Regions from separate parts of the Dactylosporangium sp. NBC_01737 genome, predicted to be linked through region 1. Evidence: riboswitches for the same ligand, from Rfam matches in the RefSeq annotation. Region 1 holds a riboswitch; each other region holds the start of a gene.
What was found. A riboswitch is a leader RNA that binds a small molecule or an ion and turns the genes downstream of it on or off. The one in region 1 is predicted to bind ZMP and ZTP.
Positions count from the first base shown of each region.

Region 1 (9,898 bases):
AGGTCCTGCGCGGCGGCCGCCTCTTCGTCCCCGGCTCCGAGGACGTCGACGGCCTCGCCGCCGAGGTGCACACCTGGCGCGAGCAGCTCAGCCAGGTCGGCGGCGCCGTCCGCGGCTATCTCGTCGTCGCACCCTCCCGCGGCGACGTCAGCGAGGACCTGGTCATCTCCGTCGCCCCCGGCGAGCACCTGCACCTCGTCCACGCGCACGAGATGGTCGAGGCCGCGGGCCGCTGGCTCGCCGCCGAGCCCTACCGGGTGGAGCTCTCCGTCATGGAGCGCCTGCTGGTGATCGCCTCGGGCAACAAGCTGCCCGAGCCCTCGCCGCTGGCCCGCTCCTTCGCCCGGATGAACACCGGCGCGCACCCCACCGTCCCCGCCTCCCCGATGGCCGCCGACGCCGCCTTCGCCGCGGCCGCCGGCACCGACGGCCCGGCCGGCGCCGAGCCCGGCACGCTGCGCGGCCGCCTCACCCGCGGCCGGTTCGGCCGCTCCGCGAGCGGCGACACCTCCCGCACAGAGGACCGCTCCGAGGACCGTTCCGAAAGCCGCAGGGACGCTCCGCCCGACACCCCGTCGCACCTGGAGGATGACGTTTCCAGCACCCGTCGCGGTGGCGACTTCGAGGAAGACGGCGCGGTCCGCGACCGGTTCGGCCGGACCGGCCGCGACCCTGACCCGATCGCCCCCGCCAGCGACTCGTGGGAGTCCCGCACCACCCGCGAGCTGGTCGGTTCCTGGGACAGCGAGTCGGCCAACAAGCTGGCCGCCTGGGCCGCGGACTCGGGCTCCGACCCCGCCTCCCCGCGCGATGACCGCCTGACGCTCGACGACTTCGGCAGCCAGGCCGCCGCCGACCGCGACTACGACCGCGACCACGACCACGACCGCGACTCGCGGCGGCCGTGGTCGTCGGGGCGCGACGAGACCCTGGCCGCGGAGGAGGAGTCGCAGCGGCGGGTCGGGCGCCGCCGCGCCGACCCCGACGACGAGCCGGCCGCCGACTGGCGCACGCCGGCATCGTCGTCCCCGCCGCCCCCGACCACCTCGTCCTCATTCTCGTCGTCGGAGCCTTCTTCGTCGGGGTCGTCGCCGTTGTTCGGGTCGTCGCTGTCGGGGGTCTCCGCCGGGGGCGCTCCGGAGTCGCCGCCGGACCGGTTCGCGTCGCTCATGTCGGAGTTCGACCGCCTCGCCAGCGACCCGGACCGGTTCGGGTTCGCCTTGGACGGCCCGGAAGACCTCAACGCGGCGCCCCGGGACCCGGGTTCGTTCGCGTCGGAGCCCGGCCCGCCGCCGAGCCGCTTCGACCCCTCCGCCGGCGCTGATCGCTTCGCCTCGCCGCCGCCGCCGGAGCGGGCCTGGTCTTCGGACGCGGGCCCGGGCTGGTCGTCGGACCGCGACCGGGCGTCGGGGCCGGGCGGCGACCGTGCGGACCGGGGTGGCGCCCCGGATCGCGACAGGCCCGGCCGTGCGCCTGCCGACACGGGACGGTTCAGCACCGGCGCCGGTGAGCGCCCCACGCAGCGTCCTGCCGAGCGGCCCGCGTGGACCGGCAGCCTCTTCGACGGCGACAAGCCCGAGCTGGTCGCCGAGCCGCTCGAACTGCGCCGTTCCTGGGAGACCGACGCGGAGGCCCGCTCCGTGCGGCGCCGCGACCGCCAGCAGCCCGGCAATCCCTTCACGGACGACCCCGTCTCCGGCGCTCCCACGTCGGGCGTGCCCACCTCCGGCAGCCCGACCTCAGGCGCACCCCGGTCCGGCACCTCGTTCGCCGGCTCCTCCACGGACGGGTCCTGGTCCACCGGGTCGTCCGCCGGTGCCGCTTTCAACGGCCCGTCGACCGCATGGCCGGTCTCCTCCGCTCCCACGCCCGGCGGCCCGGCGGCCCCCTCCGGGTATCCACGGTCGGATCCGCACCGGGCGGACCCGCCCCCCGGCACACCCCGTGCGAGGTTCGCGTCCGAGTCGCCGACCCGCCCGGACCGCTCTTGGGACTCCCCGGCATCTGACCCTTCACGCACCGGCCCGCAGTCGCCCTGGCCGGGCTCGTCGCGCCCCGACCCGTCACACTCGGACGGGCCGCCGGCGGAGTCCGCCTGGCCGGAGCGCCCCCGGTCGACACCTTCCCGGTCGGAGGCCCACGACCGCCCGGGCGCCGCACGGCCGGACGTTTCGTGGCCGGACGCTGCCGGGTCGGACGTTTCGTGGTCGGACCAGCCGCGGGCAGGGTCTTCGCGGTCGGACGTGCCGCCGATGGAGCAGCCGTCGGCGGGGGCGTCGTGGCGGGAGCGTTCGCGGGCCGACTCGTCGTCGATGGACGCGCCGTCGGCTGGGGCGTCGTGGTCGGGTCAGACCCGGTCGGACGCTGCCGGGTCGGGTGCCGCGCGGCCGGACATTTCGTGGTCGGACGCTGCCGGGTCAGGTGCCGCGCGGCCGGACGTGACATGGTCGGACGCTGCAGGGCCGGGCGCCGCGCGGCCGGACGCTGCAAGGTCGGGTGGTGCACGGCCGGACGTGACGTGGTCGGACCAGCCGCAAGCCGGGTCTTCACGGATGGGCGCTTCGCCGTCGGGTCCGTCGTCAGCGGACCTGGCGGACGGGTCGTCGTGGTCGGAGCGCTCGCGGGCGGACTCCTCACCCTCGGACGGGTCGCCGGTGGAAGTTTCGTGGTCTCAGCAGTCCCGGTCCGGATCTTCGTGGTCCGAGCGGTCGGGAACGGACCCGTCGTCGATGGACGTGCCGTCGGCCGGGGCGTCGTGGTCGGGTCAGGGCCGGCCGGGCGCTGCGCGGCCGAACGTCGGCAGGTCCGACGTGTCGTGGTCGGACGCTGGGCGGTCGGATGGTGCAGGGGCGGGCGTTCCCGGGCCGGGTGGTGCGCGGCCGGACGTGTCGTGGGCGGACCAGCCGCGGGCCGGGTCTTCGCGGCCGGGCGGGCCGGCGATGGATGAGCCGTCGGCGGGAGCTTCGTGGCCGGATCGGACCCGGCCGGACTCCGTGCGGCCGGACGCTTCCTGGTCGGATCAGCCACGGCCCGGTGCTCTGCGCGGGGACGCGCCGTGGACGGAGCACGGGCCGGGGGAGTCCGGGCAGGCGGATGGGCGGCGAGGGGCGGGAGCCGGAGCACAGCCCGGCGACTGGGGCGCGGCGCCCGCCGAGGACGAGCCTGCCTGGTGGGACGCCGAGGCGGCGCAGAACGCACGCGGCAGGGTCGACGAGGAGCCACCGGCGGAGCAACAGCCGGCGGCGGGTGGCAAGCGTTCGCTGTGGGGGCGTTCCAAGGCGGGCAAGGGGCGGAAGGGGCAGCCGGCTGAGGCCGCGCCGCCCGCGAACGGTCGTCCCGCCGCGGCAGCTCCGGCGGCCGAGGACGACTGGGCGTCCGAGCCGGCCACGGGACCGGGCAGGGAGCCCGGGCGGCGGTCCGGGGCGCCCGCCGAGCGGCCGCGCACCCCTGAGCAGCCACGCACGCCCGGGCGGGCGGGCCCACCTGAGCGCGCCGGTTCGGCAGAGCGGGCCGGGGCGGCCGGACGGCCGGCGTGGGCCACTGACCCGACGTCGGGATACGAGAGCGATCCGAGCGGCGAGTTCACCTCCGAGAGCCGGGCCCGCCTCGGGTCACGCACCGGGCCGGGCGGCAACGGCGGCGAGCAGGACCGGGGTGCCGCGGTGCCCGGTCAGCGGCAGCGGGCCCGCGACATGATGTTCGACGACGACGTGGCGCCGTTGGAGCTCAACCTCGACGAGGAGCCCAAGAGCCCCGACCAGCGTTCCCGCCGGTTCCTGCGCCGCAAGTAGCCAGGCAGCACAGCCCAGACCGGTCGAAGGCCGGATCCAGATGTCAGCGGATCCGGCCTTCGAGCGGCAGAGGGTCAGTGCCAGCCGGGCATCGGGTACGCCGACAGCAGCTCGCGCACCTCGGCGGCGATCGTGTCCAGGGCCTGGTCGTCGTCCTTGACCGCGGCGTCGACGGCGCGGGAGATCCAGTCGGCGACCTGGGGCATCTGCGCCTCGGTGAGGCCGCGGGTGGTGAGCGCGGGCGTGCCGATGCGCAGGCCGGAGGGGTCGAAGGGCTTGCGGGTGTCGTACGGGACGGTGTTGTAGTTGGTCTCGATACCGGCGCGGTCGAGGGCGCGGGCGGCGGGCTTGCCGCCGATGTTCTTGCCGGTGAGGTCGATCAGGATGAGGTGGTTGTCGGTGCCGCCGGAGACCAGGTCGAAGCCGCGCTCCAGCAGGGCGGCGGCCAGGGCGCGGGCGTTGGCCACGATCTGGTGGGCGTAGACGCTGAAGGACGGCTGTGCGGCCTCGCGCAGCGCGACGGCGATGCCCGCCGTCGTGTGGTTGTGCGGGCCGCCCTGCAGGCCGGGGAACACCGCCTTGTCGACGGCCTTGGCGTATTCGGCGTCGCAGAGCAGCATGGCGCCGCGCGGGCCGCGGAGCGTCTTGTGCGTGGTGGTGGTGATGACGGAGGCGTGGCCGACCGGTGAGGGGTGGGCGCCACCCGCGACCAGGCCGGCGATGTGCGCGATGTCGGCGACGAGGACCGCGCCGACCTCGCGGGCGATCTCGGCGAAGCGAGGGAAGTCGATGGTGCGGGGGATGGCAGTGCCGCCGGAGAAGATCAGCTTCGGGCGTTCGCGGAGGGCGATGTCACGGACCTCGTCGAAGTCGATCAGGCCGTCGGAGCGGCGGACGGTGTACTGCACCGGGCGGAACCACGCGCCGGTCGCCGACACGGCCCAGCCGTGGGTGAGATGGCCGCCCATCGGCAGGGCCATGCCCATGACCGTGTCGCCGGGGGCGGCCAGCGCCATGTACACGGCGAGGTTCGCGGGTGAGCCGGAGTAGGGCTGCACGTTGGCGTGCTCGACGCCGAAGACCGACTTGGCGCGGGCGATCGCCAGCTCCTCGATCGGGTCGATGAACCGCTGGCCCTCGTAGTAGCGCTTGCCGGGGTAGCCCTCGGAGTACTTGTTCGTCAGGACGGTGCCGGTCGCCTCGAGGACGGCCTGGGAGACGTAGTTCTCCGAGGCGATCATCCGCAGGGTGTCGTGCTGGCGGGCGGCCTCGCGCTGGATCAGGTCCGCGAGGTCAGGGTCTGCCGACGTGATGGTGGGCAGGGCGGGAACATGCATCGGGGCTTCCTCCCGTACAACGGCATACGCCGATCACGGGCACCCAGGCGCGCGGTGCCAGCGATAAGGAAGCTCCCCGGTGGTCGGTTCCACCTTGATGTGCGCCAGTCGCGGGTACAACCACGATGCTAGTCCACAAAAGGACCCGGCTCCTGGGCCAATTCGGCCGAAGTGGCCCAGGAGACACGGATCACGGCACCTTGCGGTAGGCGCCGTCGCTGGCCGCGGTGGCCATCGAGGCGTACGCGCGCAGCGCGGCGGAGACGGGCCGCTCGCGGTCCACCGGCGTGTACGGGTGCTCGCGCTTCTCCTGAGCCACCCGGCGCGCGGTGAGCACATCGTCGTCGACCGCGAGAACGATCGACCTGTGAGGGATGTCGATCTCGATCCGGTCGCCGTCCTCGACGAGGGCGATGAGGCCGCCGCCCGCCGCCTCGGGGGAGATGTGGCCGATGGACAGGCCGGAGGTGCCGCCGGAGAACCGGCCGTCGGTGATGAGCGCGCAGGCGCGCCCCAGGCCACGGCCCTTCAGGAACGACGTCGGGTAGAGCATCTCCTGCATGCCCGGCCCGCCCTTCGGTCCCTCGTACCGGATGACGACGACGTCACCGGCGACGACCTGCTTGGCCAGGATGCCGTCGACCGCGGACTCCTGCGACTCGAAGACCTTGGCCGTGCCGTTGAAGACGAGGTTCTCGTCCGGGACGCCGGCGGTCTTGACGACGCAGCCGTCGGGGGCGACGTTGCCGAAGAGGATCGCCAGGCCGCCGTCGGCGGTGTACGCGTGCTCCTTGGAGCGGATGCAGCCCTCGGCGGCGTCGGTGTCCAGCGTCGCCCAGCGGTTGGACGTGGAGAACGGCTCGACGGTGCGGACCCCGCCGGGTGCCGCGTGGAACAGCTCCAGCGCCGTCTCGGAAGCGGCGCCTGAGCGGATGTCCCAGGACTCGAGCCAGCTGGACAGATCCGGAGAGTGCACGCTGCGGACGCCCGTGTTGAGCAGGCCGGCGCGGTTGAGCTCGCCGAGGATCGCGGGGATGCCGCCGGCGCGGTGGACGTCCTCCATGTGGTACTTCGGGCTGTTCGGCGCGACCTTCGACAGGCACGGCACTCGGCGGGAGATGCCGTCGATGTCGGCGACGCTGAAGTCGACCTCGGCCTCGCGGGCGGCGGCGAGCAGGTGCAGGACCGTGTTGGTCGAGCCGCCCATGGCGACGTCGAGGGCCACCGCGTTCTCGAACGCCTCGCGCGTGGCGATCGCGCGCGGCAGGACCGAGGTGTCGTCGCCCTCGTAGTACTGCCTGCACAGGTCGACGATCAGGGTGCCGGCCCGCTCGAACAGGGCCTTGCGGGCGGTGTGCGTGGCCAGGGTCGAGCCGTTGCCGGGCAGCGCCAGGCCGATCGCCTCGGTGAGGCAGTTCATCGAGTTGGCGGTGAACATGCCGGAGCACGAGCCGCAGGTCGGGCAGGCGGAGCGCTCGATCTCGCCGAGTTGCTCGTCGGTGACGGCCTCGTTGGCGGAGGCGATCATCGCGTCGATGAGGTCGAGCTTGGCGTGCACGACGCCCTCGATCGCGATGGTCTTGCCGGCTTCCATGGGGCCGCCGGAGACGAAGACGGTGGGGATGTTCAGGCGGAGGGCGGCGAGCAGCATGCCGGGCGTGATCTTGTCGCAGTTGGAGATGCACACCAGGGCGTCGGCGCAGTGCGCCTGCACCATGTACTCGACGGCGTCGGCGATGAGCTCGCGGCTGGGCAGCGAGTAGAGCATCCCGCCGTGGCCCATGGCGATGCCGTCGTCGACGGCGATGGTGTTGAACTCCTTGGCGACCCCACCGGCCTCGGCGACCGCGTCGGCGACGATGATCCCGAGGTTGCGCAGGTGGACATGGCCCGGCACGAACTGCGTGAAACTGTTGGCGATGGCGACGATTGGCTTACCGAAATCTGCGTCGGTCATGCCGGTGGCGCGCCACAGGGCGCGTGCGCCGGCCATGTTGCGACCAGAAGTGGAGGTTTTGGACCGCAGCTCGGGCATACTTGTGAGTCTGACACGTTCCAGATCGTGGGACCGGTTGACTCGGGCCGTGAGATGCGCGAGAGTGGGGACATGTCGTCGAGGTCGCTGCGAGTACTTATCATCTAGCGCGCCGACGCCTGCCGTCAGCGCGCTAGCCCCTCGTGCATCGCACGGAGGGGTTTTTTCATGTCCGAGCGAGTCTCCAAAGTGACCTGGACACCTTCGAGCGAAAGTGCGAAATGCGATGACGAGACCCACGCCTGAAGTCCTCGCCCACCGAGCGCACCCGGCCGCATCCGCGACGGGGTCGGTGCCGGCCGAAAAAGCCGACAAGTCGGACAAGGCCACCGTAGAGAAGAAGCCGGAGCTTCTGACCGGTGCGCAGGTGCTGGTGCGTTCGCTCGAGGCGCTCGGCGCGGACGTCGTCTTCGGCATCCCCGGCGGCGCGATCCTCCCCGCGTATGACCCGCTGTTCGACTCCGAGACCGTCCGGCACATCCTGGTCCGCCACGAGCAGGGCGCCGGGCACGCCGCCACCGGCTACGCGCAGGCCACCGGCAAGGTCGGCGTCTGCATGGCGACGTCCGGACCGGGCGCGACCAACCTGGTCACGCCGATCGCCGACGCGTACATGGACTCTGTCGCCATGGTCGCGATCACCGGCCAGGTCGCGTCGGCCTCCATCGGCACCGACGCGTTCCAGGAAGCCGACATCGCCGGCATCACGCTGCCGATCACCAAGCACAACTACCTGGTCAAGTCGGGTGAGGAGCTGCCGCGGGTCCTCGCCGAGGCGTTCCACCTGGCCTCGACCGGCCGCCCCGGCCCGGTCCTCGTCGACATCCCCAAGGACGTGCTGCAGAAGCAGACGACGTTCAAGTGGCCGCCGACCCTGGACCTGCCCGGCTATCACCCGACGCTGCACCCGCACGGCAAGCAGATCCGCGAGGCGGCCCGGCTCATCGCCGCCGCGAAGCGGCCCGTGCTGTATGTCGGCGGCGGCGTCATCAAGGCCCACGCGTCCGAGGTGCTGCGCAAGCTGGCCGAGCTGACCGGCGCGCCCGTCGTCACGACGCTGATGGCCCGCGGCGCGTTCCCCGACTCGCACCCGCAGCACATGGGCATGCCCGGCATGCACGGCACCGTCGGCGCCGTCTACTCGCTGCAGAAGGCGGACCTGCTGATCACCCTCGGCGCCCGCTTCGACGACCGGGTCACCGGCGACCTGAGCACCTTCGCGCCGAACGCGCAGATCATCCATGCCGACATCGACCCGGCCGAGATCGGCAAGAACCGGGTCGCGGACGTGCCGATCGTCGGCGACGCCAAGCACGTCATCGAGGAACTCATCGGCGCCGTCTCCGCCGAGTACGCCGCCGGGCACAAGGCCTCGCTCACCGGCTGGTGGGCGACGCTGGACGACATCCGCGGCCGGTACCCCCTCGGATACGAGGAGCCGTCCGACGGGACCCTCGCCCCGCAGTACGTCATCGAGCGCATCGGCAAACTCGTCGGACCCGACGCGATCTACACCGCCGGGGTCGGCCAGCACCAGATGTGGGCGGCGCAGTTCGTGCAGTACGAGCACCCCGCCACCTGGCTCAACTCCGGCGGTCTGGGCACCATGGGCTACGCGGTCCCCGCCGCGATGGGCGCCAAGGTCGGCCGGCCCGACAAGGTGGTCTGGGCGATCGACGGCGACGGCTGCTTCCAGATGACCAACCAGGAGCTCGCCACCTGCGCCCTGGAGGGCATCCCGATCAAGGTGGCCGTCATCAACAACGGCAACCTGGGCATGGTCCGGCAGTGGCAGACGCTCTTCTACGACCAGCGCTACTCCAACACCGAGCTGGGCACCCACAAGCACCGCATCCCCGACTTCGTGAAGCTCGCCGACGCGCTCGGCTGCGTCGGCCTGCGCTGCGAGACCAAGCAGGATGTCGACGCCACGATCGAGGCCGCGATGAAGGTCACCGACCAGCCGGTCGTCATCGACTTCGTGGTCGGCAAGGATGCCATGGTGTGGCCGATGGTCGCCGCCGGCACCAGCAACGACGAGATCATGTTCGCCCGCGGGGTCGCGCCCAAGTTCGATAAGGACGACGTCTGAGATGACCACACACACCCTGTCAGTCCTGGTGGAGAACAAGCCGGGCATCCTCGCGAGGGTCGCCGGCCTGTTCGCCCGCCGCGGCTTCAACATCGACTCCCTCGCGGTCGGTGAGACGGAGCACCCCGAGGTCTCCCGGATGACGATCGTGGTCAACGCGGAGGACAGCCCGCTCGAGCAGGTCACCAAGCAGCTCAACAAGCTGGTGCAGGTCCTGAAGATCGTCGAGCTCGACACCAACGCCAGCGTCCAGCGCGAGCTGCTGCTGGTGAAGGTGCGTGCCGAGCGGCCCGTCCGCTCGCAGGTCCTGGAGACGGTGAACCTGTTCCGGGCCCGCGTCGTCGACGTCTCGCCGGACGCCCTCACGATCGAGGCCACCGGCACGTCGGAGAAACTGGACGCACTGCTCCGCGACCTGGAGCCGTTCGGTATCAAGGAAATGGTCCAGTCCGGCGTCGTGGCCATCGGCCGTGGCTCCCGCTCCATCACCACGGGCCCTGCGCTCCGCGCCGCGTCCTGAACAACACGAAAGGAAAGACAATGTCCGCCGAGGTGTTCTACGACGACGACGCCGACCTGTCGTTGATCCAGGGCCGCAAGGTTGCGGTCCTCGGTTACGGCAGCCAGGGCCACGCCCACGCGC
Region 1 covers NZ_CP109153.1:110,381-120,278, reverse strand. The annotation lists gene OHA72_RS00615 (hypothetical protein) at 1-3,791, shown strand, start outside; gene glyA (serine hydroxymethyltransferase) at 3,866-5,128, opposite strand; ZMP/ZTP riboswitch at 5,163-5,250, opposite strand; gene ilvD (dihydroxy-acid dehydratase) at 5,319-7,163, opposite strand; gene OHA72_RS00600 (acetolactate synthase large subunit) at 7,390-9,255, shown strand; gene ilvN (acetolactate synthase small subunit) at 9,257-9,775, shown strand; gene ilvC (ketol-acid reductoisomerase) at 9,796-9,898, shown strand, end outside.

Region 2 (9,898 bases), 1.8 Mb from region 1:
CATATAGCTGTGTATAACTTTTTTACCCACAGAGATGCCCACAGGGATATCCACAGACCCCGTTGGTGAGCAGTGTTCACGTCGTGGGTTGTGCACAGCCGGCGCGCCTCCGGCGGATGCCCCTTCGCCGTCGCCTGAGTCGGCGAAGGAGCCCAAACGCAACATGGGCCGGACAGGCTGACTGCGCCCGTCGCGGCCCACAGAGGGCTCAGAGACCCCTACGTCGTCTGCTTGATGCGGTTCGTCAGCTCCGCGATCTGGTTGTAGAGCGAGCGCCGCTCCGCCATCTGCTGCCGGATCTTGCGGTCGGCGTGCATGACCGTGGTGTGGTCCCGGCCGCCGAACGCCTGGCCGATGCGGGGCAGGGACAGGTCGGTCAGCTCGCGGCACAGGTACATGGCGACCTGGCGCGCGTTGACGAGCACCCGCGACCGGCTGTGCCCCCGCAGGTCCTCCAGGCTGACCCCGAAGTAGTCCGCAGTCGACGCCATGATCTGGTCCGCGGTGATCTCCGGCCCGGAGCCGTCCGGGATGAAGTCCCGCAGCACCTCCTCGGCCAGCCCGAGTTCGACCGGCGCACGGGTCAGGTTCGCGAACGCCGTGACGCGGATCAGCGCGCCCTCCAGCTCCCGGATCGACGAAGCGACCCGCGAGGCGATGAACTCCAGCACGTCCGGCGGCGCGAACAGCCGCTCCTGTGCCGCCTTCTTCTGCAGGATCGCGATACGGGTCTCGAGGTCCGGCGGCTGGATGTCGGCGAGCAGGCCCCACTCGAACCGGGTCCGCAGACGGTCCTCGAGCGTCGCCAGCTGCCGCGGCGAGCGGTCGGAGCTGATCACGATCTGCTTGTTGGCGTTGTGGAGGGTGTTGAAGGTGTGGAAGAACTCCTCCTGCGTCCGCTCGCGCGTCTCCAGGAACTGGATGTCGTCGATCAGGAGGATGTCGACGTCGCGGTACCGCCGCTGGAACGCCTGTGTCTTATCGTCCCGCAGCGAGTTGATGAAGTCGTTGGTGAACTCCTCCGTCGACACGTACCGCACGAACCGGGCGTTGCCGAGCATCGTGGCGTACTGGCCGATGGCGTGCAGCAGGTGCGTCTTGCCCAGCCCGGAGTCGCCGTAGATGAACAGCGGGTTGTACGCCTTGGCCGGCGACTCGGCCACGGCGACCGACGCGGCGTGCGCGAAGCGGTTCGAGGAGCCGATGACGAAGGTCTCAAAGGTGTACTTGGGATTCAGCCTGTTGCCGGCCGAGTCCCCCGCGGGAGTCTGCGCGCTGCGCCGGTCGTCGCGGCCGGTGCCGGGGTTGGACGGCGGGCGGGGCGGCAGGGGGTCCTCGTCCTGCTGCGGAGAGCGGCGCAGCCGTTCGTCGCGGGCGGCCTCGAACGCGGTGCCGGAGTGCTCGGTCCGCTCCGCCGGTGCCCAGTTCGTGTCCGTCGGCAGGTCGAACAGGCGGTCGCTGCCCTCGCGGGCGGTCGGCGGCTGCTGCCCGCCGTGCGAGTTGCCGTGGTTCGGCGACTGCTGGCCCTGGTTGGGCTGCTGTCCCTGAGGGCCGCGCTGTCCGGACTGGTCGTGCTGCCCGTGCTGCGGCTGGAACGGCTGCTGCTGATATTGCGGCGGCTGTTGGTACTGGGGCTGCTGATAGTGCGGTTGCTGGTATTGCGGCTGCCCCTGGTACGGGGGCGCAGAGGTCGGCTCGGTCAGCTGGCCGGCGGTGCCGTTGGACCAGTGCGAGGCGGACGGCGCCGGCAGCGGCGGTGCGTCCTCCGGCGGCCGGACCGTGACGGCGACCTGGATCGCCCGGCCGAGGAGCCTGGACAGCGCCTCGGTGATCACGGGGCGCAGGCGCGACTCGATGACGTCGCGGGTGAACGCGTCAGGCACGGAGAGCAGCGCGGTGTCCTCGACGATGGCCCGTAGCCTCGTCAGCCGCAGATAGGCACGCTGTTGCGCCGAGACGATCTCGTCTGCGAGTTCGTCCGTCGCCGCATGCCACACCGCTGCGAGGTCGGTGTCAGTCACCGTTCGCGCACCCCCATCGTCGCCCCCACCGCGAGTGGACCGTGCGCCGGAAGTTCCGCCCGTCCCGGCCCCATTGTCCACAGGTTTTCCACAACCTGTGTATCAACGAGTCATGTGCCGTGGACGGATCGTCCTGATTCCCTCTCGCCCCGTGTCGACCTGGCGGTGTTCGACCGAGCTGTGGAGGTTTTGCAGGTCGGATGCGGTGCCATGCCCCCTGTGGCGCATCCGATTGGTTGCGGAAAGTCCTTTGTGTCCCGTTGCCGGTCGTCGCGGTGTCTACCGGCAACCGGGCACGTTAACAGCGTTGTCCACAACCACTCAACCGTTGTCCACAAGCAACCTGTGGATTTCGGGGCGTTCCTAGCCATCGTTGACGGTCTGTAGGGCCGCGCGTACCCTGGTTCGGCTGGGGAAGCTTTCCCTGATAAACTCCAGTGACCAGCCCTACGCCGCTACGAAGACGGAGCCCGACGTGAGCAAGCGCACCTTCCAGCCGAACAACCGCCGGCGCGCGAAGACCCACGGTTTCCGGCTGCGCATGCGCACCCGTGCCGGCCGTTCGATCCTGTCGGCGCGCCGCGCCAAGGGGCGCGACCGCCTGGCGGCCGGCTCGGCCTGAGCCGACGCGGCCCTCCGGGAGGCAGCGTGCTTGCGGCCGCTCAGCGTCTGCGGCGGCGTGAAGACTTCGCCGCCACCATTCGCAACGGTCGCCGCGCCGGTCGCGGAGCCCTCGTGGTGCATTTCCTGCAGTCGACCATCGAGCCGGCGCCAGCAGATCAACCATCTGCACGCGCCGGCTTCGTCGTGTCTGCGTCGGTGAGTCCCGATCTGGCCGACGCGGCCGCACCCGATGCGGTCGCGGGTGACTCGGGGGCCGACGGGGTAACCAGCAGTGGTGACGCGGGTGCCGTGCCCGCGCGGGCCGGCTTCGTCGTGTCGAAGGCCGTCGGCAACGCCGTCGTCCGAAACCTGGTGAAGCGACGCCTTCGTCACCTGATCCGATCGCACATGGCCGCACTGCCTTCAGCTTCGATGATCGTCGTCCGTGCACTGCCCGCCTCTGCCTCGGCGAGCTTCGAGGACCTCGGCCGTGACCTTGAAACAGCATTGACGGCCGCGCGCCGTCCCAAGAGCCGGGAGGGACGTCGATGAACGTCGGAGCCCGGGTCGTTGCCGCTCCCATCGTCGCGTACCGTCGTTGGATAAGCCCGGCGTTGCCGGCGCGTTGTCGGTTCTACCCGTCGTGCAGCGCTTATGCCCTGGAGGCGGTCGGCACTCACGGCGCGATCCGGGGAATCGGTCTCGCGACCTGGCGGCTGCTGCGCTGCCACCCATTCCACCCCGGTGGGTTCGATCCGGTGCCACCGCGCCGGGGAGTCTCGCCCGAGCCCGAGTCGACGTGACTGGAGCAGTGTCGTGATTAGCAAGCTGATGGGCGGGATCTACTGGCTGATCTCGCAGGTGATGCTGTTCTGGCACACCGTGTGGGACAAGGTCGTGCCCGACCACCGCACGCTCGGCACCAACTGGCAGTGGGTTCTCGCGATCGTCTTCCTGGTGATCTCGGTCCGCGTCGTGTTGTTCCCGATCTTCGTGAAGCAGATCAAGTCGCAGCGTGCGATGCAGGCGATCCAGCCGAAGATGAAAGAGCTGCAGGAGAAGCACAAGGGCGACCGGGAGACCCTCCAGAAGGAGGTCATGAAGCTCTACCAGGAGGAGAAGGTCAACCCGCTCATGGGCTGCCTTCCGATGTTCCTGCAGATCCCCGTCTTCATCGGCCTCCTGCACGTGCTGCGCCACCTCAAGCCCGGCACCTCCGACCACCAGATGGAGCTGTACGGCTGGAGCATCCCGGAGTTCATGGGTGCGGTCGACGCCCGGCTCTTCGACGCCCCCATCGTCGCCAAGTTCAGCAGCAGCGCCTCGGACCTCGCCAAGATCGAGGCCAACTCGACCACCGTCAAGATTGTCGCCGCCCTCCTGGTCGCGCTGATGATCTCGACGACCTACCTGACCCAGCGTCAGATGATTATGAAGACGGGCTGGAACACCGACCCGCAGCAGCGCATGATCCAGAAGTTCATGCTCTACGGCATCCCGTTCTTCACCCTGACCTCCGGCTGGTACTTCCCCATCGGTGTCATCATCTACTGGGTCACCAACAACGCGATCACCCTCGGGCAGCAGTACTGGGTCCTGCACAAGTACCCGCCGCCGCCGAGCGCCTCCGCGAACACGACCCCGTACAAGGGCGGCGCCAAGGCGGGCACCACGTCCCTGACCAAGGGCGGCGCCCCGGCGGCCAAGCCGGCCGGCGGCTTCCGGGCCATGCTGAGCAAGGCCAAGGACGACGCCGCGGCGCAGCAGGCGGCAGCGGCCGCAGCGAAGCAGACCAACGGCCGGGCGCTCGCCCCGAAGCCCGGCGCCAAGCCGATCAACCCGAAGAAGGGTGGCGCCGCGAAGCGGCAGTCGGGTTGATGCGACCACGCCGGTCCCACCCCTCACCCCGGGACCGGCGAGCGGGCGCTCCCTGTGCACCACCACCCCTCACCGACGACCTGTGACGGCGCCTCGGCGCCCCAAACAAGCGGAGATGAGTTTCGTGACCGACACCACCAGTGATCTCGACGCGCGCGGCACCAAGGGCGACGCTCTGGATCAGGACGCCAACCTCGAAGAGGTCGAGGACGGCGACGACGCCGGCGAAGGCGAAGGCGACGGCGACGCCACGCCGGCAGCCGCCGGCGGCAACGGCCGAGCGGCGGCCGACCTGTTCCGGGAGAGCGAGATTGCGGCCGACTACGTCGAGGGCCTTCTCGACATCCTCGACTACGACGGCGACATCGACGAGCTCGTCGTCAGCGGCCGTCCCGTCGTCGAGGTCGTCGAGGGCGGCGACGGCTCCGGCCGCCGCCTCCAGGCGCTCGTCGGCCAGCGCGGCGCCACCCTTGAGGCGCTGCAGGAGCTGAGCCGCCTCGCGGTCTTCCGGCAGACGGGCTCCCCCAGCCGTCTCCTCCTCGACGTCGGCGGCTACCGGGCCCTGCGCCGCAAGGAGCTCGGCGCGATCGCCAAGAACGCCGCCGAGAAGGTGAAGGAATACGGCGAGGCCGTCAGGCTCGAGCCGATGAGCGCCTTCGAGCGCAAGTGCGTCCACGACGTCATCAACGCGCTCCCGGGCGTGGAGAGCGAGTCGGAAGGCGTCGAGCCGGCCCGCCGGATCGTGGTCCGCCCGGTCGCCTGACGACTCCCGCAACCAGCCGTCGCTGTTCCGCTGTTCCCGTTCTGCCGTTGGCGGGGCGTCCCTCAGGGGGCGCCCCGCCTTCGTCCGTCCGACCCCGCGAGCACGGGCAGCGGGTGCCCGATCGCTCCGCTCTGCGCCCACCCTGTTCGTAAGCGCGACGACCCGGTCGTGGACGGCGACGCTGACGGCCTGACCTCGCCTGCCCCCGGACCGGCCCGCCCGCCCCCCCTCGTGATCGACGGCTCGTTCTGGCCGTTCCGATGACCAGGCGGCGACTTCGATCACGGGCGAAAGAATCCGACAAGGAGTGCGCCCAATCGCGTCGGCTCCGCCCCGGTCGCGTCGGCCGGTTGCGTCGGCCGGTCGCGTCGGCCGGTCGCGTCGGCCGGTCGCGTCGGCCGGTCGCGTCGGCTGGATCGGCGTCGTGCTTTGGCGGTTCGTGATCGAAGGTCGGATCTGGCCGCCGGGGCGGCCCGCACGCGACTTTTGATCAGCGACCGGTGCGTCGACCGCGTCATTCTGTGGGGGCGCGCCGGGTGGCCGGGGTTGCCAGTGATCACGGAATTTCGGTGGATCAGTGGTGGCACGGTAGTTCCGTGGTCATGTGTGATGCGGACTTTGACGGTCGGCTCCATTGCGCCGAGCGGCTCGTCCGCGTCGTGAACGAAGGACGGATCCGGCCGGCGGGGCGACCACGCGGCGACTTCGATCACGAGAGGCAGGATCTGCAGCGCGGCGGCGGGCACGCGATCGCGCCGACGTCGGCGCCGCGCCGTTCTTGCGAGGCTCCTCGTGATCGAAGGCTCGTCCTGGCCGCCCCCGCGACCACGGGACGACTTCGATCACGGAGATCACGGAGATCACGGAGATCACGGAGATTGGGGGCACTGCGCAAGGCGGTGATCCGGGCGGCGTGGGCTTTGTCCCCGCGTGGGCGGGCGGCTCGGGGATCGGGGACAATGGAGACAGACGCGACTGGCGGCACCAGGATGGGACGGACCATCGGGGAGCTCGAGTAGTGAGGGTCGACCGCCTGGGTCCTCACGTCGAGGAGTCGTATGTCCACGACCACTGCCGTACTCCTGCCCGGCGCCCCCGTGGCCGAGCAGATCCTGGCCGACGTCGCCACCCGCGTCGCCGCGCTCCGCGCCCGCGGTGTCGTCCCGTCGCTCGCGACGATTCTTGTCGGCGACGACGATGCGAGCGCCGGGTACATCCGCATCAAGCAGCGCCAAGCGGCGGAGCTCGGGTTCGCGTCGCCGCACGAGCACCTGCCCGCCGACACCACGCAGGATGAGCTGCACGCCGTCATTGACAGGTTCAACGCGGATCCCGATGTGCACGGTCTGCTCATCCAGTATCCGACGCCGAAGCACCTCGACTACGACGTGGCCCTGCAGCGCGTCGACCCGGACATGGACGTCGACGGCATGCACCCGCTGAACCTGGGGCGTCTCGCGGCCGGCATGCCCGGACCGCTCCCCTGCACGCCCGCCGGCATCGAGGCGCTCCTCGCGCACTACGAGATTCCCGTCAGCGGGCGGGAGGTCGTGATCCTCGGACGCGGCGCGACCCTGGGCCGGCCGCTCGCGATGCTGCTCTCGCAGAAGCGGCCGACGGCCAACGCCGCCGTCACGGTCGTGCACACCGGTGTCGCCGATTGGCCGCGGTACACCCAGCGGGCCGACATTCTCATCGCCGCCGCCGGTGTGCCGGGCATCATCCAGCCCGAGCACGTGAAGCCCGGTGCCGTTGTCATCGGTGGCGGCGTCCGGTACGAGGGTCGCCGGCTTCTGCCCGACGTCGACGAGTCCTGTGCCGAGGTGGCCGGTGCCATCACGCCGCGCGTCGGCGGGGTGGGTCCCACCACCGTGGCCATGCTCTTCCGCAACGCCGTCGCGGCTGCCGAGCGACGTTTCACGTGAAACATGGGTCCCGGGCCGCACAGCAGTAGCGGCCCGGGACTGCCCTCGCGGGCCGGCGGGCGGGGCGAGCGTGATTTGCTTGACCGTATGGATGGTGCTGTTCCGCAAGAGGTGCTGCCCGCCGCCGAGAAGGTGTTCGGCGATCGGCTTCCGTTGGCTGAGCGGTTCGCTCAGTTGCTCGTCACCGACGGGGTGATCAGAGGGCTGATCGGGCCGCGGGAAGCGCCGCGGATCTGGGAACGGCACATGCTCAACTGCGCCGTCCTCGGCGATTTGATTCAGTCGGACGCCACGGTCGTCGACGTCGGCTCCGGCGCCGGGCTGCCCGGTATGGTGCTGGCAGTGGCTCGTCCCGACCTGTTCGTCACGTTGGTCGAGCCGCTCGCACGACGTACCGCGTTCCTTTCCGAAGCGGTGACGGCGCTCGGCCTAGAGCGGACCACCGTGGTCCGGGCGCGGGCAGAGGAGTGCGTCGGGAAGCTCCCCCTCGCCGATGTCGTCACCGCCAGAGCAGTCGCACCACTGGACCGGCTTGCCGGTTGGTGTCTCCCCCTCACCGCCGTTGGTGGGCGACTGCTTGCGCTTAAGGGAGCTTCCGCCGCGGCAGAGATCGCCGAGCACGCGGAGGCCCTGAGCCGGCTCGGCGCGGGTGCGCCGTCGGTACACCTGTGCGGGGACGCCGTCCTCGCCGAGCCGACGACAGTCGTCGAGATCGTGCGGGAACGGGAAATCGCGCAGCGCCGGAAAGGCAAGCGCGGGCGGTAAACCCGGGGGCGGGCCGAGAGCGTCCCCGGATACGGGGGAACGCGGGGGTTCGACGATGGACATCAGGAACTGTGGCAGCGGCTGGCCGATGGCGCCGGCGAAACGACTCGGCGGTCTTCTCCGCCGAGTCGACGGCTTTTTGGTCTTCTTGCGGCCGGGTGAGAGTGACAAGACCGACGACGCGCCGATGAGCCATAGCTCAGGCCGCCTGTGCGCCGTAGGCTGGCCGCGCGCCGTTCTTGCGTTCCCGGCGCCGGTCACCGCGGCCAATCAAGACCTCGTGTCGGGCGGTGCTCCGGAGGTGGGCACCGCGTCGCTGACGGCCGGCAGTGCACATCTTTCCGAGCAGGACGGGACTGACATGGTGCGCGACAGCGGTGATAACCCGGACTACGGCGACGCCGGCCCTCATGTTTCACGTGAAACGAGGGCTGGCGAGGCGGCACGCAACGGCGAGGGAATAGAGGGCTGGGGGGTCCGTCCGCCCGCTCGACCCGTCCCTCAACCGCGGGCTGAGAATCCTGCCGATACGACACGCGGCGCCACGGTGGAGTTTCGCGGCAGCGGGCGGGTCGATCGTGCAACTACCGGTACTGTTTACGGCCGGGGCGGAAAACCGGTCGTGCCCAAAGCCGATTCACAATCCGCTGCAGACGAAGCGAAAGCCGAGACGAGAGCCGACATGAGGTCCGAGCGACGGAGTACTCCGTCCCCCCGGCCACACCCGTCCGTCGTCACCGCGGATACCGAGGGCGCAATGACTGACGCGTACGTTTCACGTGAAACCGAAGACCCCCCGCTCGCACAGGAGGCCAAGCGCGCCGTGGAGATCCTCAACCCGAGCGGGGAGATCACCATGCCCCGCCCACCACGGCGGCGCACCATGTGCGTGGCAAACCAGAAGGGCGGGGTGGGGAAGACCACCACGGCGGTCAACATCGCCGTCGCCCTGGCGCTGCACGGCAACCGCGTCCTGGTGATCGACCTCGACCCGCAGGGCAACGCCTCCACCGGTCTCAACGTCCCACACCACTCCGGTGTACCGGACGTCTACGACTGCCTGATCGACGGCGCACCGCTCGACGCGGTGACCCAACAGGTCGAGGGCATCCCGAACCTGTGGGCCGTCCCCGCGACGATCGACCTCGCCGGCGCCGAGATCGAACTGGTCTCCGTCGTCGCCCGTGAGTCGCGCCTGAAGCGGGCCATCGAGGCCGGCGGGAGCGACTACGACTACATCTTCATCGACTGCCCGCCGTCGCTCGGCCTGCTCACGGTCAACGCGCTCGTCGCCGCCGAGGAGGTCCTGATCCCGATCCAGTGCGAGTACTACGCGCTGGAGGGTGTGCAGGCCCTCACGAACAACATCGAGCTCGTCCGGTCGCACCTGAACCCGAAGCTCGACATCTCGACGGTGCTGCTGACGATGTACGACCGGCGCACGCGGCTCGCCGACCTCGTCGAGCAGGACGTGCGGAACCACTTCGGCCCGAAGTGCCTGAACGCGGTCATCCCCCGCAACGTCCGGGTGTCCGAGGCGCCGAGCTACAGCCAGTCCGTGATGACGTACGACCCGGGCTCCCGCGGTGCGGTGAGCTACTTCGAGGCGGCGCAGGAGATCGCGCTGCGCGGTGCGCAAGACGCGCAGGTTGGAGGAGTGGCATGAAGTCGAACCGACGTGGAGGTCTCGGACGAGGGCTCGGTGCCCTCATCCCCACCGCCGCGCCGGCCGAGACCGGGGCGGGCGGCACCGCCACCGCGCTGGCGACTCCCCCGGCCGCGACCGACTCCCCCACGAACGGCGTGACTGCCGCTCCGGTGGAGCAGCTCGCCCCGGTCCCCGGCGCGCGCTTCGCCGAGATCTCGGTGACCTCGATCGTGCCGAACCCGAAGCAGCCCCGGCAGGTCTTCGACGACGAGGCGATCGAGGAGCTGAAAACCTC
Region 2 covers NZ_CP109153.1:1,878,490-1,888,387, forward strand. The annotation lists gene dnaA (chromosomal replication initiator protein DnaA) at 219-2,102, opposite strand; gene rpmH (50S ribosomal protein L34) at 2,497-2,643, shown strand; gene rnpA (ribonuclease P protein component) at 2,670-3,176, shown strand; partial or broken gene yidD (membrane protein insertion efficiency factor YidD) at 3,173-3,444, shown strand; gene yidC (membrane protein insertase YidC) at 3,456-4,502, shown strand; gene OHA72_RS08165 (Jag family protein) at 4,618-5,265, shown strand; ZMP/ZTP riboswitch at 6,227-6,311, shown strand; gene OHA72_RS08170 (bifunctional 5,10-methylenetetrahydrofolate dehydrogenase/5,10-methenyltetrahydrofolate cyclohydrolase) at 6,324-7,190, shown strand; gene rsmG (16S rRNA (guanine(527)-N(7))-methyltransferase RsmG) at 7,278-7,955, shown strand; gene OHA72_RS08180 (ParA family protein) at 8,317-9,621, shown strand; gene OHA72_RS08185 (ParB/RepB/Spo0J family partition protein) at 9,618-9,898, shown strand, end outside.
Region 2: it holds a riboswitch for ZMP and ZTP, as region 1 does, so the genes downstream of both, OHA72_RS08170 (bifunctional 5,10-methylenetetrahydrofolate dehydrogenase/5,10-methenyltetrahydrofolate cyclohydrolase) here and glyA (serine hydroxymethyltransferase) in region 1, are expected to answer to the same signal.

Region 3 (9,898 bases), 4.5 Mb from region 1:
GGGCGGCGGCGGTGTTGTCCACGGGTGTGACGCTCACGCTCGCCGTGCTCGGCGACTCCATCGCATACGGGCAGGGCGCCTCCAGCCCGGATGACACCGTCGGTGCGCGGCTGGCTGCCTCGCTGACGGCGGCCGGCACGCCCACGCGGGTGCGGGTCTTCGCGGTGCCCGGGGCGGACAGTCAGGGGCTGGCGGAGCAGGTGCGGCGGGCGACGGCGGCGGCGCCCGGTGTGGCGCTCATCATCGTCGGCGCCAACGACCTCACCCACTTCGTCCCGCCGCAGCGGGCCGCGGCGCTGCTCGGCGCCGCCGTGCGTGACCTGCGCGCCGCCGGTGCTCAGCGGTCGCGCCGGCACCCGACCTGAGCGTCATCCCGTGGGTGCCGCCGCAGCTGCGCCTCGCGGTGCGGGCCGGCAGCCAGGCGCTGCAGCAGGCGCAGACCCAGGCTGCGCTCGCCGCCGGTGCCCGGGTCGCGGACATCGGGCGGAGCGCGGCGGCATTCGCGGCGGAGCCCGCGCTGTTCAGCCCCGACCGTTTCCACCCGTCCAGCGCCGGGTATGCGGTGATCGCGACCGCCCTGCTGGCCGCCGTCCGCGCGGCCGCCGCCCTGGTCCGCCCCGCCCCGGCCACGTGAGCGGTTCGCTGGGCGTACCCCTGGCGCCGGGTCCCTAACATCGAGCCATGTCTCGGCATCTGCGCCCATCCGACGCCACGCCGAGGCCGCCCTGGTGGCAGCGATGGCCTGACGCGCTGCGGATCTCCGGCATCGCGCTGGTGCTGTTCTTCGCGCATCTGGTGGTGCCGACGATCCCCGGCAGCCTGGTCGATCCAGTGCTCGAATACCGGGAGGACGGCTACGCGGTCACGGTGAAGCCCGGCGACGGCTGCCTGATCTTCCACCGGGACACCTCCTCGCGCGGTGGCGACGAGATCCTGCCGTACTGCCCGGCACGCATCCCCGACGGCGCGAACGGCTGGGCGCCGCAGCTGCGGGACTTCTACACCGTCGACCCGGCCACCAGGCTGGTCACCGAGCTGGTGCAGTTCGGCGTCGTGCCCGACCAGGTGACCCGGGTCCGCTCGACGTTGCCGGGCGGCCAGATCGTGGAGACGCCCACCCGGCGCGTCGACGGGGTCGCGCATCCGGTCGTCGCGCTGCACCTGCGCAACACGGCGTTCCCCGTCGACCTGACCGAGACCGGCGGGCGCAGGGTGTTCGTCCGGCTGGAGCTGTTCGACGCCGGCGGTCGGGCGGTGCCCGTTGTCTGAGCCCCGGCGTCCCTGGTGGCGGGTCAGCCGCAAGGACGTGGTCGTCGTGCTGCTGCTCGCCGCGGTCACCGTGTACCTGCACTGGCCGCGCCCGCCGGCCGGGCCGACCCAGCTGCTCCGGCAGGGCACCGTCGGCGGGACCGGATGGAGCGTCCTCGGGCAGCGGGCCGGCTCCGGCGACGCGTGCCTGCAGGTCCGCGTCGCCGGCGCCCGCCGCGCGCTGATGTGCGACCAGCACTGGGACCGCGACGTGCAGCAGCTCTCGCGCGCGGCGGGCGGGCCGCCGTCGCTGCTGGTGGTCCGTTTTCAGGGCACGGAGCAGGTGCTCGTCGTGTCCGTGCTGTACCGCGAGATCGCCACCCTGCGCGCACCGGACGGCGACCGGGCGGTGCTGCACACGGCGCCGCTGTTCGACACCGGGATGGCCTACGTCGCCGACGTGCTCGCCGCCGACGACGCCGCCGCCCTGCAGGCGTTCGCCGCCGACGGCGAGCCGCTGTTCTACCAGTACGTCCCGTGCGGGCCCGCGCTCAGTGCCGGAACAGCCGGATCCCGGTGCGGACGAGGGTGATGCCGCGCCGGTCGCACTCCTGCTGCACCGCGGCCGACCGGATCGAGTCGCCGGGTTCGGCGATGTACCGCACGCCGTGCCGCGCCGCCTCTTCGACGTTGTCGGCGAACGGCAGCGCACCGTCGGACACGAACGCGACCCGGTCCAGCGCCCGCAGCCACGCCGCCGGGTCGGGGACGTCCCCGGCCCTGCGGAGCTGCTCCGCGACCCGGTCCTGGATGCGCGCCGATGACGCCTGCACGGACGGGTGGCGGCGCAGCCACCACGTGTCGGCCTTGGCGCCGGCCAGTCGCGTGCAGTCCACCCGCGACTGCTGCCCGGCGCCGATCCCCAGCGCCATGCCGTCACGGACGTACGCGACCGAGTTCGACTGCGTGTGCCGCACCACGACAAGGCCGAGCAGCAGGTCGTCGACGGCCGCAGCGGGCAGCCGCGGATCCGTGAGCAGTTCCCGCGTCAGCGGTACGCCGTCGCGAGGCTGGGTGAGGCGCAACCCGTACACCTCGCGAGCCTCCACCGCGGGTGGCTCGAACGCCGCGTCGGCCTCCACGACGAGGAACCGGCCGCCCTTCTTCGCCGCGAGGGACGCCACGACGCCAGGCTCGTATCCGGGTGCGACGATGCCGTCGGAGACCACCCGCCGCAGCAGGTCCGCCAGCTCCTCGTCCACGGGCTCGGACACGGCGACGAAGTCACCGTAGGAACTCTTCGGGTCGGCGTCACGGGCCCGCGCGTACGCGCCCGTCACCGCCCCGGTCGCCGCCGGGTCCAGCTGATATGTGGCGGCCGTCACCGCGTCGAGCGGACCCGCGGTCGCGGCGCCGGCAGGTGAGACGTGCTTGAACGACGCCGCGACGGGCCGCCCGAGCGCGGTCGCGGCCTCCCGCACGAGCTGCCAGGCACCCGCGGCGTCGAGGATGTTGATGTACGACGGCTCCCCGCGCACCACCCGCAACGGCCGGGTGCCGGGGTCGATCGGCGTCGCGGTCGCCGTCTGCTGGTGCGGGTTCATGCCATACCGCAGGTTCATACTGCCTCCGATCGCAGGACGTCTGCTTCCGGAGGCACCCAGGCGGTCGGCGCCACACCCTCGATCCGGCCGGGTCCCCGGTGGTGCTCCACCTTCGCCAGTACCCGGCCACCCCCAGCATACCGATCCACCTGGCATGATCATGTCCGCCGGACACCGCCGGCCGGGGGAAGGTTGACGCCGATGGGACTCTTCAAGCGCCGCGCGCTGCCGCCGGCAGAGCGGCTCATGGCCGCCGCCGGGCTGCCGACCGGCGGCGGCGCGGTCCCGATGATGGACCTGGTCATGGAGGTCGCACCACGGCGCAACGCCCGGATCACGGCGGTCCTCGCCGTCGTCGAGGACCTCCTCGCGCAGCCCGGCGACGCGCAGATCGTCGCGCTGAAGTTCATCGAGAACCTGCAGAACGCGGCGTCCCACGGTACCGACGGCCTCCTCACCGTCGAGGAACTCCTGCCGATGTGCGGCCCCCGCACGGTCGAGGGCTGGGAGACCGCGAACCGCTTCTGGGCGGCCGTCGTCGCCTGGTGCGACGCGAACGGGCAGCAGCTCGAAACGTCCGCCTCACTCGACGTCGTGCAGCACCAGGGCCTGCGGTCCCTGCTGTGGCCCACGACCCGCAGGCTCCCCGACGGCCGCCGCGTCGACCTGAGCCACGTGCTGCTCTACGAGAAGGCGACCGGCACACCGATCACCGCCTTCACCCCGTAACGCCTGCAAGGTGCCGAGGGTGGCGACGGCGGGCAACGGGGCCGAAGCCCCGGTGCCGGCCATCGGTGCGATCATCGGTGTATGACGGCATGGCGAGACGTCCAACAGGCAGCGCCGGAGTTCGCTGAGCGGGTGCAGGCGCTGTTCGACGCCCACAGGCACAAGACCATCGCCACCCTGCGCGCCGACGGGGCGCCGCGGATCTCCGGCATCGAGGTGGTCTTCGAGGACGGCGAGCTGGTCTTCGGCTCGATGGCGAACGCCCGCAAGGGCGCTGATCTGCGCCGGGATCCCCGCTTCGCCCTGCACAGCGCGACGGTCGACCCGGTCGAGGGCGCTGAGGCGGCGTGGCCGGGCGAGGCGAAGGTCTCCGGCCGGGCGGTCTCGGCCGGGGCGGTCACCGACGGGCCGGACGGCGACCGCTTCCAGGCCGACATCGCCGAGGTCGTGCACACCCACCTCAACGAGGCCGCCACGCTGCTCGTCGTCGAGTGGTGGACACCCGCGCAGGGGCTGCGCCGCGTCGAGCGCGAGTGACGCCGGCCGTCATCGTGCGGGGCGGTGGTAGCGGCTGAGGACGGTGTCGCCGAGGTGCTCGGCCGACCGGCATTCCAGGTAGGTGGGCGGGCAGTCGGGGAAGAGCCGCTGCCCGGTGCCGGCGATGGTGGGGAACGTCAGGAGCCGGTATTCGTCGATGAGGTCCTCGGCCAGCAGCGCGTGCACGATGCTGAGGCTGCCGGCGACGATCAGGTCGCCCTGCGCCCGCTTGACGGCGCCGATGAGGTCGCCGGCGATGACGGACGAGTTCGCCCACGCCGAGACGTCGGGCAGGGTGGTGGAGGCGACGAGCTTGGGCACGGCGTTCATGCGGGCGGAGAAGGGGTCGTCGCGGTGCGGCCACAGCTTGGCGAAGTGCTGCCAGGTGACGCGGCCCAGCAGCAGGGTCCCCCCGTCGAGGGTGCTGCCGAGGCGGAACTTGTCGCCCGCGACCGCGCCGGGTCCGTGGCGGAACGCCCAGCCGCCGGTCGGTGTGCCGTCCCTGCCGTCGGGGTCGGACACGATGCCGTCCAGGGTGATGAACTCGATGACGATGACGCTCACGATGGTGTCCTCTCGGTCGGTGCTCGCCGGGTATGTACCAGCGGCACCGCCGGAACTCATCGCGGCCGGCGCAACTCGTCGGAAGGAATTTCGCGAGGCAGGTCGAAGAGGCCGAGCACGGCCGGGTCCGCGAACGTGACGTTGCGCGCCACCCGGCCGCCGGTGACGCTGAAGACCTGCAGCGTGTGCAGCCGGAGCCCACCGGCGGGTTGCGGGGCGTACGCGGCGAGCGCCGGCTGCCCGTTGGCGGTGAGGTGCTTGACGGCCCACCCGGTGCCGCGGGTCCGGAACACCCGATCCATGAACAGGCCGTAGTCCCGGCTGCCGCGCAGCCACAGCGGCACGGGCGGCATCTCCAGGATCGCGTCGTCGGTGAGCAGCCGGACCAGGGCCGGCACGTCGCCCGCCGCGAACGCCCGCGCGTACCGGTCGATGACCGCGCGCGTGCGCGGGTCGTCGGGCTCGGTGACCTCGTCCATGTCGCCGACGCCGGTCAGCGCGGCACGGGCACGTTGCAGCGCGCTGTTGACGGCCGGGACCGTGGTGTCCAGCTGCCCGGCGACCTCGGCGGCGCTGAAGTCGAGCACGTCGCGCAGCAGCAGGACCGCCCGCTGGCGGGGCGGGAGGAACTGCACGGCCGCCACCAGGGCGATCCGCAGGTCGGTGCGCACCTGCTGGTCCACCCGCGCGTCGGGGAACGGCTGCAGCCAGGGAATGTCGGGTGCCGGGGTGAGCGGCACGCCGGGGTCGTCGCCGGGCGCGCCCAGCCCGGAGGGCAGCGGCCGCCGGGCCCGGCCCGCCAGCGCCGTCAGGCACGCGTTGGTGGCGATCCGGTACAGCCAGGTGCGCACCGAGGCCCGGTCGCCGTCGTAGGAGTCGCGGGCCTTCCACGCGCGCAGCATCGCCTCCTGGGCCAGGTCCTCCGCGTCGTGGAACGAGCCCAGCATGCGGTAGCAGTGCGCGATCAGCTCGCCCCGGTACCGCTCGTAGTCCACCCGCCCATCATGCCGGTTGACATTATGCAGGTAACTGCCTGCATAATGGGTCGTGGGCGACATGGAGCAGGTCTTCAAGGCGCTGGCCGACCCGACCAGGCGGCTCCTGCTCGACCGGCTCCGCGAGCGCAACGGTCAGACGCTGCGCGAGCTCTGCGAGCAGCTGGCGATGGCCCGCCAGTCGGCCACCCAGCATCTCGACCTGCTCGTCGCGGCCAACCTCGTCACCGTCGTGCGGCGAGGGCGGGAGCGCCTGCACTACCTGAACCCGGCGCCGATCCACGAGATCGAGGAGCGCTGGATCTCCGGCTTCGACCTGCCCCGCCTGCGGGCACTGCGGAGCATCAGACACCGCGCAGAGGAGCACGCCATGGCATCCGTGCCGACGTATGTGTACGTCACCTACATCCACGCGACCGCCGAGCAGGTCTGGCGGGCGCTGACCGACGCCGACCTCACGGCGCGGTTCTGGGGCCACGCCAACATCTCCGACTGGCGGCCCGGCTCGGCGTGGGAGCACCGGCGCACCGACGGGTCGGGCGTCAACGACGGGGCCGGCAAGGTGCTCAGCGCCGAACCGCCGACCCGCCTGAGCATCACCTTCGAGGGCCCCGAGGGCGGGGAGCCGGATCCGTCGGTCGTCACGTTCGTCGTCGAGCCGCACCAGGACATCGTGCGTCTCACGGTGACGCACGAGCGCCTCGGCGACATGGCCGAGTTCAACGACATCTCCAGCGGCTGGCCGGCGGTCCTGTCCAACCTGAAGTCGTTGCTGGAGACCGGCGACGTGCTCCCGCAGGCACCGTGGGAGATGGCCACCGCCCGGTAGCGGTCCGGGACGGACGGCTGATGTCCAGCGGCCGGCCGATGCCATACGGTGACCGGACCACCCCAGGAGGTAACCGCATGGAGATCGACGGGTCCGTTGCACTGGTCACCGGCGCCAACCGGGGGCTCGGCCTGCACATCGCGCGGGAGCTGCTCGCGCGCGGGGCGGCGGTGTATGCCACGGCCCGTGACCCCGGCGCCGTCGACCTGCCCGGCGCGACGGTGCTGCGGCTCGACGTCACCGACCAGGCGTCCGTGCAGGCCGCGGCGGAGGCCGCCGGTGACGTCACGCTGCTGGTCAACAACGCGGGCGTGGCGACGTTCTCCAACCTCGTCGACGGCGACCTGGACAGCATCCGCCTCGAGATGGACACCCACTTCTTCGGCACGCTGCGGATGGTCCGCGCGTTCGCGCCGATCCTGGGCCGCAACGGCGGCGGCGCGGTCGTCAACCTGCTGTCGGTGCTGTCGTGGGTCACGTTCCTGGACGCGACGTCCTACAGCGCGGCGAAGGCGGCCCAGTGGAGCCTGACCAACGGCGTGCGGCTCGAGCTCGCGCAGCAGGGCACGCAGGTCAGCGCCGTGCACCTGGGCGCCGCGGACACGGACATGATGGCCCGCTGGGAGATCCCGAAGCTCGACCCCGCGTTCGTGGCGACCGCCGTCGTGGACGGGGTGGCCCGCGGGGACCTGGAGATCCTCGTCGACGACGCGGCCGCCGGCGCGAAGGCCGCCCTGGCCGTCGACCTGCGGGTGGTGTACCCGCAGCTGGCCTGACGGAAGCTCCTTCGCCGACATGGTCCGGTGGAACGGCGCCCCACTCCCCCCGGCGCCGCCTGGTCATCGACATCGACCCGTACGGCGGTTGACAACGCACGGCGAGGCGAAGACAGTCATCATCTCCACCGTCCGGTGGAACTTCGCGGGGGCTCTGGAATCGATGATGATGCGTGTCCGGGCGGCGATCGCCGTCGTGCTCGCCGGTGTGCTGCTCGGGGTGTCGGGCTGCGCTCTGCGTCCCTCCGGCGCCGACGGCGACCTGCTCGACGACTGGCAGCCCCTCGCGGCGCCGAAGTTCGACGTGCCGAGCATCGGGACGTGCCTGGACAGCCCGATGAAACCGGCGTTCGACCCGACCTTCGTGCGGGCGGCCCCGATCGAGTGCGACCGCGGCCACACCCTCGAGGTCGCCCTGATCGGCACCGTGGACGGCAACGCCGCGCAGGGATCCGAGCCGCCGGCGTCCGGCAGTGAAGGCTTCCGGGCCGCCTATGCGGCCTGCGACAAGGCCGCCAACGAATACCTCGGCGGAGACTGGCACACCGGCATGCTCGGCATCAACGTGCAGATGCCGAACCAGGCGACGTGGCGGGGCGGGCTGCGCTCCTACGTCTGCTCCATCTTCACGCTGACCGACGCGTACGGCAATATGGCGTTCGGTTCCGCATCGGTGAAGGGAACGCTCACCGGGAGCGCCCCGAACGCGATCAAGTGCCTCGAGGTCAACGGCACCAAGGACGCCGAAGGCTGGTGGGACGACGTCAACGGGCTGACCCCGATCGACTGCACGAAGCCGCACGAGGCCGAGTTCATCGGCACCGCCCAGGTCGGCACCGCCGGCGGCCCGTTGCCTGCCGCCGAGACCATCCGCAAGTCGATGCTCGACCGCTGCTGGACCTTGGGGGCGGCGTACCTGGGCATGACCGAGGCGCAGATGGACGCCCGCACCGAGCTCGGCGTCGCCTGGGACGGCATGGAGAAGTTCCAGTGGGAGGCCGGCGACCGCAACCTTCGCTGCTTCGTGCTGCTGAGCCCGGGCAAGAAGGTCCGCGCCTCGATCAAGGGGCTCGGCAAGAAGGCCCTGCCCTACTGATCGCGGCACCACCAACGACGAGAGGCCCGACGGCTCCATCCGCGCACAGGCCCGGGCGGCGGCTGAGCACGGTTGCCGCCGCCCGGTGCGGGCTTGCGGCTCACTGCCCCCAGTAGAACGATTCGACGTTGGCCCAGAACGACGGGTCGAACGTCCAGTCGTCATTGGGTGCGAGGATCCGGCAGACGCCGCTGTAGTTGATGCCCGAGCAGAGCACGACCGGGTGGGTGGCGTTGTAGTTCGAGGCGCTGCGGGTGTTGTTCGTCGCCGACTGGCCCTGACCGGCACCGCTCGGGGTGAAGATGTTGTCGGCGAGGTTGGCGTCGTTGACGCCGGGCTGGAAGAAGACGTAGCTGCCCTGGTTGAAGCTGCCGTAGAACAGGCACAGGTTCTGGGTGGTGAAGCAGTTCCAGGTCGCGGCGGCGGACCGCGCTGAAGCCTGGGCGGGCGCGGCCGAGGCCAGGACGGCACCGATCGCCAACGATGCCGCCAGCAGCAGCTTGACTCGACGCATGTGACACTCCTTGATCAAAGGGGGCAGGTCGCCCGCCCATGGTTATCGACGGCGACGCCGCCGTGGCACCATTCCGATCGACGCCGGACAATGGCGAACATCGGCGCACAACGATGCGAATGCGAGATCGGAGATGCGAGGCGATGACCCCGCGTGCTCAGCGGCAGCCGCACGACTCCCTGGTGACCAGAACGGCCGGCGTCCAGACCCTCACGGATCTGGCCGGCCTGCTGCGGGCGTTACGGCGCCGGCACGCCCGCGAGCGCCAGGCCAGCCCGCTCACCTACCGGGAGCTGGCCGGCCGCACCGGCTGGTCACAGACGGCCATCGCCGAGTACCTGACCGGCCGCACGCTGCCGCCCACCGACCGGTTCGACGCGCTCGCCGCGCTGCTCGGCGCGACCGCCGCCGAGCTGGGTGCGCTGGCCACCGCCCGCGACCGGGTCGAGGACCAACGCCACCGTCCGGACTCCGCCGGGCCCGCGCCGGTCGTCCCGCGCCAGCTGCCGGCGTCGCCGCACCATTTCGTCGGCCGGAGCCGCGAGCTCGCCATGCTGACCGACTGGTCGCAGCGGCCGTCCGCCGGCGGACCCGTGGTGGTGGCGGCGGCCGGCACCGCCGGGGTCGGCAAGACCACCCTGGTCGTGTTCTGGGCGCACCAGGTCAGCGGGCGGTTCCCGGACGGCCAGCTCTTCCTGAACCTGCGTGGCTTCGAACCGTCCGGTGGCGCCCTGGACCCGGCGGACGCGCTGCGGCAGCTCCTGGACGCCCTGCACGTCCCGCCCGAGCGGATCCCGGCCGGCGTGGCGGCCCGTTCGGCGCTGTTGCGCAGCCTGCTCGCCGACCGGCGGATGCTGGTGGTCATCGACAACGCCCGCGACTCTGCGCAGGTCCGGCCGCTGCTGCCCGCGGCGCCGGGCTGCCTGGTCGTCGTCACCAGCCGCAATCAGCTCGCCGGCTTGGTCGCCACCGACGGCGCCCGGCCGCTCCGGCTGGACCTGCCCAC
Region 3 covers NZ_CP109153.1:9,553,098-9,562,995, forward strand. The annotation lists gene OHA72_RS43700 (GDSL-type esterase/lipase family protein) at 27-365, shown strand; gene OHA72_RS43705 (hypothetical protein) at 380-634, shown strand; gene OHA72_RS43710 (hypothetical protein) at 682-1,269, shown strand; gene OHA72_RS43715 (hypothetical protein) at 1,262-1,840, shown strand; gene OHA72_RS43720 (hypothetical protein) at 1,800-2,870, opposite strand; ZMP/ZTP riboswitch at 2,900-2,985, opposite strand; gene OHA72_RS43725 (hypothetical protein) at 3,054-3,581, shown strand; gene OHA72_RS43730 (pyridoxamine 5'-phosphate oxidase family protein) at 3,663-4,118, shown strand; gene OHA72_RS43735 (dihydrofolate reductase family protein) at 4,128-4,682, opposite strand; gene OHA72_RS43740 (sigma-70 family RNA polymerase sigma factor) at 4,739-5,677, opposite strand; gene OHA72_RS43745 (ArsR/SmtB family transcription factor) at 5,739-6,506, shown strand; gene OHA72_RS43750 (SDR family oxidoreductase) at 6,584-7,282, shown strand; gene OHA72_RS43755 (septum formation family protein) at 7,446-8,378, shown strand; gene OHA72_RS43760 (hypothetical protein) at 8,479-8,892, opposite strand; gene OHA72_RS43765 (ATP-binding protein) at 9,036-9,898, shown strand, end outside.
Region 3: it holds a riboswitch for ZMP and ZTP, as region 1 does, so the genes downstream of both, OHA72_RS43720 (hypothetical protein) here and glyA (serine hydroxymethyltransferase) in region 1, are expected to answer to the same signal.